Regions from separate parts of the Actinopolyspora sabaoui genome, predicted to be linked through region 1. Evidence: riboswitches for the same ligand, from Rfam matches in the RefSeq annotation. Region 1 holds a riboswitch; the other holds the start of a gene.

Region 1 (5,739 bases):
GCGACGAAGATTCGCGATGTCGCGGTGACTCCCGTCCGGTGAACTCGCCGCCGGGGCGGAGTGGTCCGTTTCGGGAAAACCGGCCACGACCACTCCGCTCCGGTGAACGGGTGCCGGGCGCCGCGGGAGAGGTGCCCCTCATCATCGGGAGCGTCCCGGGGCACGGCCGTCAGTCCGGGCGCGCGGATACCGAGTTGACGCTCCCGGCGGACTCACCGTTTCTCTCGTCGGCGGTACTCTCGGCGTTCGCTCCGGGGAGGAAGTCAGACCGACTCGATCTCGGTCAGCAGCTGTTCGCGTCGGCTGTCCCGGAGGAACGACGCCTCGACGGAGTTGCGCGCGAACTCGCGCAGCGCGGTCTCGCCGAACCCGAGCTCCCGCTCGATCGCCCGGAAGTTGTCACCCACGTACCCACCGAAGTAGCTCGGGTCGTCCGAATTGATCGTGGTGAGCACACCGGCATCGACCAGTCGGGGCAGTGGGTGCTCCCGCAGGTTCGCCACACCGCGCAGCCTCACGTTCGACAGCGGACACACCGTCAGCGGAACACGGTCACGTGCCAGCCTGCTGACCAGCTCGGGGTCGTCGAGAGCCCGCACCCCGTGGTCGACCCGCTCGACCCCCAGCACGTCCAGCGCCTGCCAGACGTAGTCGGCAGGCCCCTCCTCGCCCGCGTGGGCCACCAACCGGAGCCCCGCCTGCCGGGCCCGGGAGAACACCCTCGCGAAGTCTCCCGGCGGATGCCCCAGCTCCGCGGAGTCGAGGCCGATGCCGATTATGCGCTGCCGGTGCTCCAACAGTTCGTCCAGCATCCGCTCGGCCTCCTCACTGCCTCGGTCGCGCAGGAAGCACGCGATCAGCTCGGTGCTGATCCCGAAGCGACGCTCGCTGCTCGACAACGATGCCTCCAGCCCGTCGAGCACCGTCTCCAGCGCCACCCCTCGGGTGGTGTGTGCCTGAGGGTCGAAGAAGATCTCGGCGTGGCGCACACCCTGCGCCGCCGCCCTGGCGAGGTAGCCATCGGCCAGCTCGGTGAAGTCCGCCGCGCTGCGCAGCACGTTCATGCCGGTGTAGTACAGATCCAGGAACGACTGCAGGTCACCGAACTCGTACTTCCCACGCAGCTCCTCCACCCCCGCGTACGGCAGCGTGCGGCCGTTGCGCTCGGCGAGGGCGAACGTCAGTTCCGGCTCCAGCGCACCCTCGATGTGGATGTGCAGCTCGGTCTTGGGCACTCGCAGCGCCGTCGAGGTTTCCGTGCTCAATGTCTCGTCCCTCCCTGTGGCGGTGAACCGAAGTAAGTAAACGTAACCGTTCCGTCCCGTTCCGCGCGGAGCCCTCCGCCGAGTCGTGGCATGGCGGACTCCGCACGCCACGACCGCCCGGGATCACGCGACGGTGTGATAGGTACTGGAGGGTGAACCCGCATCCCCTCGCCACCGCGGTGCAGCGCGCCTACACGGCCGATCTCGCGCCGGAGGATTTCTACCGCATGCTGCGGCTGCGCGTGGACGTCTTCGTCGTCGAGCAGCACTGCCCCTATCCGGAACTCGACGGTCGTGACCTCGAAGGAGCAACCCGCCACTTCTGGATCGACTCCGCCGATTCCGGCGTGCTCGGATATCTGCGATTGCTCGAGGACCCCGACGGCACCTTTCGGATCGGACGGGTGTGCACCGCCCCTTCCGCCCGTGGAATGGGGCTCGGCAAGAAACTGATGCGTGCCGCTGTCGCCGAGGTCCGCAAGTCGTACGCGGTGCTTTCCTCCCAGACCTATGCGGTGGGGTTCTACCGGTCGTTCGGGTTCGTCGAGTGCGGTGAGCCCTATGAGGAGGACGGAATACCGCACATCGACATGTATCGGGACCCGACAGTGACGGGAGTAACGCGGTAGGGCACGACGTTTGGTGCCCGAACGGGCTTCTGCGAGGATGCGACGTGGCCCAAGCAAGCAACGGTCAGGAAGCCGGTGTGAATCCGGCACGGCCGGCGCCACTGTGACCGGGGAGCGTTTTTCCCACGAACTGGCCACCGGGAGTCACCCGGGAAGGCCGGAGAAACGCGGCGATCCGGGAGTCAGGACACTGCCGTTGCTGCGTTCCGCAACCAGGGGCGTCCGAGACCCTAGGAAGGAATACCGGCGATGACCGCTGCCACATCGGCACCGTCCACCGTGCGATACCCGTTCTCCGCGGTTGTCGGGCACGACGATCTGCGACTGGGGTTGTTGCTCAACGCGGTGTACCCGCGTATCGGCGGGGTGCTGGTGCGGGGGGAGAAGGGTACCGCGAAGTCGACCATCGTGCGTGCGCTCGCGGCTCTGCTGCCCGCTCTCGACGTCGTCGAGAACTGCCGCTTCGGTTGCGATCCCGCCGAGCCGGACACGGACTGCCCCGACGGGCCGCACGACGAGGCGGCGGCCGGGACTCGTCGCCCCGCCCAACTCGTGGAACTCCCGGTGGGCGCTTCCGAGGACCGCCTGGTCGGATCGCTTGACGTCGAGCGCGCGTTGACCGAGGGAGTCCGCGCCTACCAGCCCGGTCTGCTGGCCGCGGCCAACCGCGGGGTGCTCTACGTCGACGAGGTCAACCTGCTGCACGACCATCTCGTCGACCTGTTGCTCGATGCCGCCGCCATGGGCCGTTCCCACGTCGAGCGTGAGGGGGTCTCGCTGTCGCACGCGGCGTCGTTCCTGCTGGTCGGCACCATGAACCCGGAAGAGGGCGAGCTGCGTCCCCAGCTGTTGGACCGCTTCGGGCTGACCGTGCAGGTAGCTGCCTCGCGCGAGGTCGACACGCGTACCGAGGTGGTGCGTCGTCGACTGCGCTTCGAGGCCGATCCCGTCGGGTTCGCGAAGGAATGGGCGGAGGAGGACGCCGAGCTCGCGCGACGCATCGCCGATGCCCGCTCCCGGGTCGACTCCGTCCAGCTGCCGGACTCCGAGGTTCGCCGGATCGCTTCGGTGTGTGCCTCGTTCGAGGTGGACGGTATGCGCGCCGATCTGGTGCTGGCACGTGCCGCGGTCGCGCACGCCGCATGGCGGGGAGTCGACGCCGTCGCCGCGGCGGACGTGGAAGCCGCGGCGAGGCTGGCGCTGCCACACCGCCGACGGCGCGATCCGTTCGACGAGCCGGGAATGGACGAGCAGCAGTTGCAGCAGGCCCTGGCCGATGCCGAACAGGACGCAGCGCAGCAGCAGGAGTCCGCGTCGGACTCGGTCACGTCCGGTTCGGACGGTGGTTCCGAGTCGAACGATTCCGAGAACGGCCCCACTGACGGCCCTGACGAGGGGCCTTCGGACGAGGACGGTTCCGGAGGTGGTGGCACCGGCGCTCCGGACGCGCCCCAGGGGCCCGACAACGCCCCTTCGGGAGGGGCCGAAGGGGCACCGCCTTCCGGCGACGATGCCGCCGGTAATGCTGCCAACGGTTCGGACGGGAACAGCTCCGAGGGCTCCGGCGGAGCCCCGCGCGAGCGGACTTCCGAGGCCTCGGACAGCACGTTCCGGGCTCGGCTGCTGGAGATTCCCGGGCTCGGCGAAGGCGCACCGGGACGGCGCTCGCGGTCGCGTTCCCGTACCGGCCAGGTCGTGCGCTCGTCCGCGGTGGACGGTCACGGTGTTCACCTGCCCGCCACGTTGGCCGCCGCGGCGCCGCACCAGCGTTCCCGGGGCCGTTCCGGCCCCGGCCTGCGGCTGCACGCAACCGATCTGCGCCACTCGGTGCGCGAAGGACGTGAGGGCAATCTGGTGCTCTTCGCGGTGGACGCCTCGGGCTCGATGGCTGCCAGGGAACGTATGTCCGCCGTCAGCGGTGCGGTCATCGCGCTGCTTCGCGACGCCTACCAACGCAGGGACAAAGTGGGAGTGGTGACCTTCCGCGGGGCGGATGGCGAGATCGCTCTGCCCCCGACCTCGTCGGTGGACACCGCTGCCACTCGGATGCGCAGGCTGCCGACCGGCGGCAAGACGCCGTTGGCGGGCGGGCTGCTCACGGCTCGCAAGGTGATCCGTACCGAGCGGATGCGTGATCCGCAGCGTCGTCCGCTGTTGGTCGTGCTCACCGACGGTAAGGCCACTGTGGGCGTCGACGCCGCGGGTAACTCCTCCACTCGTAGCCGTCGCGCCGTGGACGACGCGATGCGTTCGGCGGCGTTGCTCAACGAAATGGATGTGGCTTCCGTGGTGGTGGACTGCGAGAACGGGCCGGTGCGTCTCGGCATGGCCGATCGGCTGGCGCATGTGCTCGGAGCTCCCAATCTGCGGTTGGAGGAACTCTCCGCCGACAACGTCGCCGGTGTTGTGCGCGCGGCACGGGAAGCCGGTGCGGTGCTCGCGTGAATCCGTTCCGTCGGGAGCGCACCGTCGCACACGGTGTGGCGGCCATGGCTGATACAATGCGTGGTGTCCACCTGACCCCCAGGGGTGGACCAAAGCGCCCTCGCGCTCCCGGCACCCCCAGGCCGGTTGAGTGCGAGGGCGTTCTCTCGGCATCCGCGGCTCGGACGCGGGCCGTGGACGAAGCGTGTTTCCCGCGAGCCGACGGCGAGATCGGTGTCCGTTCGCGGTTCGGCTGCCGCGCCCCCTCCGCACGTGACCGGGGTACCCACTTCGCACCTTCCCGTTGTAAACGCCCCGCGGTCGGGCCGTGGGAGCGAACGACCATCCTCGCTTGGAGATCCTGCTATGCCACAGGGACAACCGAACTCCGTACCGAATGACGGGCTGACCACCAGGCAGCGTCGTAACCGTCCCCTGCTCGCGGTGCACACCGGTGACATGAAGGGGAAGTCCACCTCCGCGTTCGGAATGGCGTTGCGCGGCTGGAACCAGGGGTGGTCCATCGGGGTTTTCCAGTTCGTCAAGTCGGCCAAGTGGCGAGTGGGCGAGGAGTCGGCCTTCCGGGCGCTCGGCAGGTTGCACGAGGAGACCGGTGAGGGTGGTCCCGTCGAGTGGCACAAGATGGGCGAGGGATGGTCCTGGACCCGCAAACGCTCCACCGAGCAGGATCATGCCGAGGCCGCGCTGGAGGGGTGGCATGAGATCGCCCGCCGGATCGAGCAGAGCAAGCACGACCTCTACGTACTCGACGAGTTCACCTATCCGCTGCACTGGGGGTGGGTCGACGTGGCGGAAGTGGTGGAAACCCTGCGGCAGCGCCCGGGATTCCAGCATGTGGTGATCACCGGTAGGCGTGCGCCGCAGCAGTTGCTCGACGCCGCCGATCTGGCACTGGAGACCGGCAAGCTCAAACACCCGATGGATGCCGGTCAGAAGGGGCAGAAGGGGATCGAGTGGTGAGCCGCCCGGTTTCGGCCGCGGTAAGCGGTTCCGCTCATCCGCGTGTCGTGGTCGCGGCGCCGGGGTCCGGGCACGGCAAGACCACCGTCGCGACCGGACTGCTCGCGGCACTGCGCCAGCGTCTCGGCAGGGTGGCGGGATTCAAGGTGGGGCCCGACTACATCGATCCCGGGTACCACGCCGTGGCCACCGGTGCACCGGGCCGTAACCTCGACCCCGTCCTGGTCGGGGAGAGTCGAGTCGCCCCGTTGTTCGCCCACGGTGCCGAGGGGGCGGACATCTCCGTCGTCGAAGGCGTCATGGGGCTGTTCGACGGCAGGCTCGGTTCCGTGGACGAGGTGCCGTCCTACGGTTCCACGGCTCATGTCGCCTCCCTGCTGGACGCTCCGGTGGTGCTCGTGGTGGATGCCAAGGGGCAGAGTCAGAGCGTGGCCGCGTTG
Region 2 (5,739 bases), on a different contig from region 1:
GGCCGCGACGGGTGACGTCGCGGTGTTCGGAATCGGTGTCCACAGTGCTCTCCCAACGGGGCTATCCTGGCTGGTTGTGTTCGCTGCCAGCCTGGTCACCACGGTTGGCGTGGCGGTGACGCACGGCCGAACGCCGCGCCACCGGCGGATGAGCGCGAACCGTCGTTCGCCCCTCGAAACCTCGTGAACGCGACGGGTGGACATCTCCTCTCCGGCTGTGGTGGGGAGACGGAGACGCATCGCTACCCTGCGAGCGCGGTCCCGCGAAGCCCTCGGCACACCTCGGGCCGCCCCGACGGCTCGACCACGGCGCCAAAACCCGAACAGGCACGGCGTGCGTTCGGAACGGACCACATCGGGTCCGGCGACTCCGTGTTCTCGGCTTACCGTGGAGTCGCATTGGCTCCAGGTATCCGTGGCGCCGCTGGCACCGGTGCGTCACTGCCGCGGCCGACGTCGTGGGTCAGTTCCGGAACAGGGCGCTGTAGGCGTTCAGGGCGGGTTGGCCACCGAGGTGTGCGTAGAGCACGTTGCTGTCCGGTCCGATCTCGCCGGAGGTGACGAGATCGATGAGCCCCGCCATCGATTTGCCCTCGTAAACCGGGTCGAGGATGACGCCCTCGAGCCTGCCGGTCAGCCGGATCGCTTCCAGCGTCGACTCCACGGGGATCCCGTAGTGCTCACCCGCCCACCCCTCGAGCACGGTGATCTCCTCGTCCCACAGCTCCCGGCCCAGCCCGATCTTCTCCGCCGTGTCTCGCGCGATCCGGTCGACCTGAGTGCGGGTGCTGTCGATCTTCGCGGAGGCGTCGATCCCGAGGACCCGGCGGGGCCGTTCCTGCTCGGCGAAACCGGCGATCATGCCGGCGTGCGTGGAACCGGTGACGCTGCAGACCACGATGGTGTCGAAGAAGACGCCGAGCTCCCGTTCCTGCTCGGCGACCTCGTGGGCCCAGTTGGCGAACCCGAGCCCGCCGAGCGGGTGGTCGGAGGCACCGGCCGGGATCGCGTACGGCGTGCCTCCTTCCGCGCGGATCTCCTCCAACGCGTTCTGCCAGCTCTGCTTGAAGCCGATGTCGAAGTCGGCATCGGTGAGCTGGACCTGCGCGCCCATGATGCGTGAGAGCTGGATGTTTCCGACCCGGTCGTTGACCGCGTCGGGCCAGTCGACCCAGCTCTCCTGGACCAGACGGGCCCGCAACCCGAGCTTCGCGGCGACGGCCGCGACCTGCCGGGTGTGATTGGACTGCACCCCACCGATCGAGACCAGGTGGGTGGACTCGTTGGCCAGGACGTCCGGAACCAGGTACTCCAGCTTGCGGGTCTTGTTGCCGCCGAAGGCGAGGCCGGAGTTGCAGTCCTCCCGCTTGGCCCACACCCGCGCCCCACCGAGATGGCTGGTCAAACGTTCCAGAGGATGGATCGGGCTGGGCCCGAACAGCAGGGGATGACGTGGGAAGTCGCTCAGAGACATGCTCCTCCTGTCCAATCGAAAGTCTGCGGGGCTCGGCTGCTCCACCACCGGGATCCTGCGCTCTCCGCGCTGTCACGTCCACCCACGGCCGCCCGGCCAGCCGAGCACCAGCTCGCACCCAAACCGAGCCCGGTAGCGCCGCCGGGGGGTCGTCGATCCCGCTGCCCGATAGGGGGAGTTCTCCGCCGAGGACGTCAATTCGCCGGTGCATGCGCTGTCCCGCGCGCCGCCACGCAGCACAAGCCCAACCTCGGCTCGCACATCCGGCAGTCCCGCCAGGGGTGACTGAGTGGGTAATGTCATGCGAAGGTCCAACATCGCGCATCGAGCGTGTAACTTCGGCTTTCGCCGCAGTGCACGGGAAGCCGGTGAGAGTCCGGCGTGGTCCTCGCCACTGTGACCGGGAAGCGTCCCCGCACCAGCTACGCCACTGGCCCAAGCGCCGGGAAGGCAACGTGGACGCGACGATCCGGAAGCCAGGAGACCGGCTGCGGCGCAGGTATCGCTCGACGATGGATTGAGGACCGATGCGCCACCCGGCGACACGTATCGTCGCCCGGCCCCGCGCCGGAGGCGACCGACCACGCCGCGCCGCCACGCTGTTGGCCGCGCTGACGCTGACCGCGCTGATCGCCGGATGTGGCACCACCGGCGCGCGAACGAACGCCGGTGCCCGGGAAGAGTCCCCGGCCGGGTTCCCCGTCACGGTCACCAACTGCGGAGAGACCACGACCTACCAGCGCCCTCCGCGACGCGCGGTGACGATGAACCAGCACACCACCGAGATCATGCTCGCGCTCGGTCTGGCCGATCGCATGGTCGGTACCGCCTACCTGGACGATCGCATCCTCGCGGAGTATCGCGAGGAGTACCGGCGGATTCCGGTGCTGGCAGAGCGATACCCCTCCTACGAAGCGCTGTTGCAACAGGCACCCGACTTCGTCTACGGCGGCTACACCTCCGCCTTCGGCCAGCAGGACGGGCGCTCGCGTGAGCGACTGCGCGAGGCGGGCATCAGGACTCACCTGAACATCGCCAATTGCACCGATGGAGGGGTGGGCATCTCCGAGGTACACGAGGAGATCCGCACGATCGCGAAGATCTTCGACGTACCGGAACGGGCCCGAGAGCTCATCGACCGTATGAACGCGACGCTGTCGGAAGCTCAGCACCAGCTGGGCGAGGTGGAACCGGTGAGCGTATTCGTCTACGACAGCGGCACGAAGTCGGCCCTGACCGCGGGCGGTGACGGGATCGCCGACGCGATCGTCCGGATGTCCGGCGGCCGCAACGTCTTCGCCGACCAGCGAGACGGCTTCGTCGACGTCTCATGGGAACAGGTGATCAAGCGGCGTCCCGAACGAATCCTGATCCTGGACTACGGATCGACCACGGTCGAGCAGAAGAAACGCCTGCTGCTGAAAAAGCCGGCGCTGGCGAACGTTCCGGCCATCGAGCACCGGAGGTTCGCGGTGCTTCCGCTTTCCACCGCCGTGGCGGGAGTACGCGTACCCCGCGCCGTGGCCGAGCTGAGCGAGCAACTGCATCCGGGACGGTTCCGGTGAGCGGAGGCAACGTGCGGAGCTCCGCCGACGCCGTGTCGGAGGACACGAACCCGGCAGTCGAATCGAACCCGGCAGCGAAATCGACGCGCCCCGCTCCGGAGCACGTTTCGCCTCGTGAGCGCCGGATCTCCTACCCATTGGTACTGGTCCTGCTCGGCGCCGCTCTGGTGGTCGCCGTCGTCGTCGGTCTCGCCGTCGGGTCGGTCTCGCTACCTCCGAGTGACGTGACCGCCATCCTCGTGCACCGGGTTTCTCCGGGAGGGATCGATCCCGATTGGCCGGCCACCTACGACACGATCCTGCTGGACGTGCGGCTTCCCAGAGTGTTGCTCGCCGGGATCGTCGGTGCCGGACTCTCGGCCGTGGGGACCGCACTGCAGGCACTGGTTCGCAACCCGCTCGCAGATCCCTTCCTGCTCGGGATCTCATCTGGAGCCTCCTTGGGCGCCGTGACGTTACTGGTTACCGGCGCCACGGTTCTCGGGACGCTCGCCACCCCGATGGTGGCCGCGTTCGCCGGTTCGATGGTCACCCTGGCGGCGGTCTACGCCCTCGCGAACTCGGGCGGGCGAATGACCACCACCCGCCTCGTCCTCGCCGGTGTGGCGTTGTCCTACGTGCTGTCCGCGCTGACCGATCTGTTGCTGAGCACCGCCTCCGATCCGCACCTGTTGGCCTCGATCCGGTTCTGGCGGTTGGGCAGCGTCGCCGGGGCGGAGTGGCGGACGCTGCCGATACCGGCGATCGTGGTGCTGGTCGGTCTGGCAGTGCTGCTGTGGCAGTCCGGTTCGCTGAACCTGCTGCTCGCGGGCGAGGAGTCCGCAGGAATCCTGGGGTTGGACGTGCATCGCTTCCGCGCCGGAATGTTCGTGCTGGTCTCGCTGATGACCGGCGCGATGGTGGCGGTCAGCGGTGCCATCGGGTTCGTCGGCCTGATGGTGCCGCACGCGGTGCGCATGCTGGTCGGGGCGGACCACCGGCGCGTACTGCCGACCGCGGCACTGCTGGGGGCCACGTTCCTGATCCTCGCCGATCTCGCCGCCCGAACCGTGGCAACGCCGCAGGAGATCCAGCTCGGGGTGCTCACGGCGCTGTGCGGCGGTCCGTTCTTCGTGTGGCTGCTGCGTCGCCAGGCGCGCCGGGAAAAGGCGGACCGATGAGTCACCACGAAGTGCGACCGGCCGAGCTGGACATCCGGGACATCTCCTGCGACGCCGGAGGGCGGCGAGTCGTGTCGGGGGTCTCGCTGAGCGCGGCGCCAGGGGAAGTGGTCGGTGTGGTCGGCCCCAACGGGGCCGGAAAGTCGACGCTGCTGCGCGCGGCCTACCGGCAACTGCGGCCCACCGAGGGGCAGGTGCTGCTCGACGGAGCGGACGTGTTCCGGATACCACGCCGAATGTTGGCACGTCGGCTGGCCGCCCTGCCGCAGGAGGCTCCGGCCGAGTTCGAGCTGACCGCCCACGATGTGGCCGCGATGGGCCGCGCGCCGCACCGGCGGAGGATCGGCGGGGATCGCCTCGGCGACGAGCGGATCGTGACCGTGTCGCTGGAAATGGTCGAGATGGCCGAGATGGCCCACCGTCCGTTCGCCCAGCTCTCCGGCGGGGAGAAGCAGCGGGTGCTCATCGCCCGGGCCCTGGTGCAGGAACCGGGGATGCTGGTACTCGACGAGCCCACCAACCACTTGGACATGCGGCACCAGTTCGATGTGCTGGCACTCGTGCGCCGGCTGAACGTGACGACCCTGGCGGCGCTGCACGACCTGAACCTGGCCGCTCGATTCTGCGACCGGATTTGCCTGCTGGCGGCGGGGGAAGTAATGGCCCTCGGAACTCCCGGGGAGGTGTTCACCGAATCGCTGCTGTCCGAGGTGTACGGCGTACCCGCCGAGATCGGCACCCACCCCCGCACGGGAGCTCCGACCGTGCTCTTCGGAAACTGACCCGTTGCCGCGCAGATCGCGTACTGCCTTCGGCCTCCAGGAGAATCATGAGCACGCGCGCAGACCAACTACTCACCCGCACGCTGAACGGGATGAACCCCACCGAGCACGCTCGGCTGCTCACCGACGAGCACTGCGAGCAGGTACCCGCCTCTCTCGTCGAGGACCCCGACTGGATGAGCGAGCAGCTGCGGTTGCGCGGCCGGATCTGGCACACCGACGACGCACGCGTGCTGGCCACCCTGTGGTGGTTCTCGACGTCGAGCAAACTGATCGCGCCGTCGGTCGCCTCGTACGTCGTCACCGGTGAGGCGCTGTCGCCCCGGCTGGAGGACCTGCGGCTGCACTGGCAGCCGGACAGCAGGCTGTCCGGGGTCACCTCGGTGAACGTGCTTCCCGGCAGCGACCCGCTGGAATCACTGGCCCAAGCGCTGCGGCGGACCTTCGACCGGAACATCGCCTCGGTGGCCGCCACCGCCGGGATACGGCAACGTCCTCTCTGGGCGATCGCGACCGACGCCCTCGCCGGGTGCCTGCTCTGGGCAGGCCGTGCACATGGTGCTGCTGACCGCGCCACCGCACTGGCCGAACCGCTGGTCGCGGCCATGAACGCTCCGATGCCCGCACCGCGCTACACCGGGATCGAATCACCGGCGAGGACCACCCGGCTGTTCACCAAACGAACCTCGTGCTGCCTGCTCTACCGGGCACCCGGCGAGGACAAGTGCACCTCCTGCCCCGGCCGCCCTCCCGAGCAA

What was found. Region 1 has a riboswitch for cobalamin ahead of ACOQFL_RS06855 (putative cobaltochelatase). Riboswitches for the same ligand answer to the same signal wherever they lie in the genome.
Region 2: another riboswitch for cobalamin. It lies ahead of ACOQFL_RS16490 (ABC transporter substrate-binding protein); the one in region 1 lies ahead of ACOQFL_RS06855 (putative cobaltochelatase).

What each region holds. Positions count from the first base shown of each region.
Region 1 covers NZ_JBMIHH010000003.1:388,104-393,842, reverse strand. The annotation lists gene ACOQFL_RS06870 (S1 family peptidase) at 1-42, shown strand, start outside; gene ACOQFL_RS06865 (adenosine deaminase) at 264-1,265, opposite strand; gene ACOQFL_RS06860 (GNAT family N-acetyltransferase) at 1,418-1,894, shown strand; cobalamin riboswitch at 1,938-2,107, shown strand; gene ACOQFL_RS06855 (putative cobaltochelatase) at 2,144-4,339, shown strand; gene cobO (cob(I)yrinic acid a,c-diamide adenosyltransferase) at 4,685-5,299, shown strand; gene ACOQFL_RS06845 (cobyrinic acid a,c-diamide synthase CobB) at 5,293-5,739, shown strand, end outside.
Region 2 covers NZ_JBMIHH010000008.1:162,124-167,862, reverse strand. The annotation lists gene ACOQFL_RS16500 (LamG-like jellyroll fold domain-containing protein) at 1-43, opposite strand, end outside; gene ACOQFL_RS16495 (1-aminocyclopropane-1-carboxylate deaminase) at 464-1,474, opposite strand; cobalamin riboswitch at 1,809-1,981, shown strand; gene ACOQFL_RS16490 (ABC transporter substrate-binding protein) at 2,002-3,039, shown strand; gene ACOQFL_RS16485 (FecCD family ABC transporter permease) at 3,051-4,199, shown strand; gene ACOQFL_RS16480 (ABC transporter ATP-binding protein) at 4,196-4,981, shown strand; gene ACOQFL_RS16475 ((2Fe-2S)-binding protein) at 5,029-5,739, shown strand, end outside.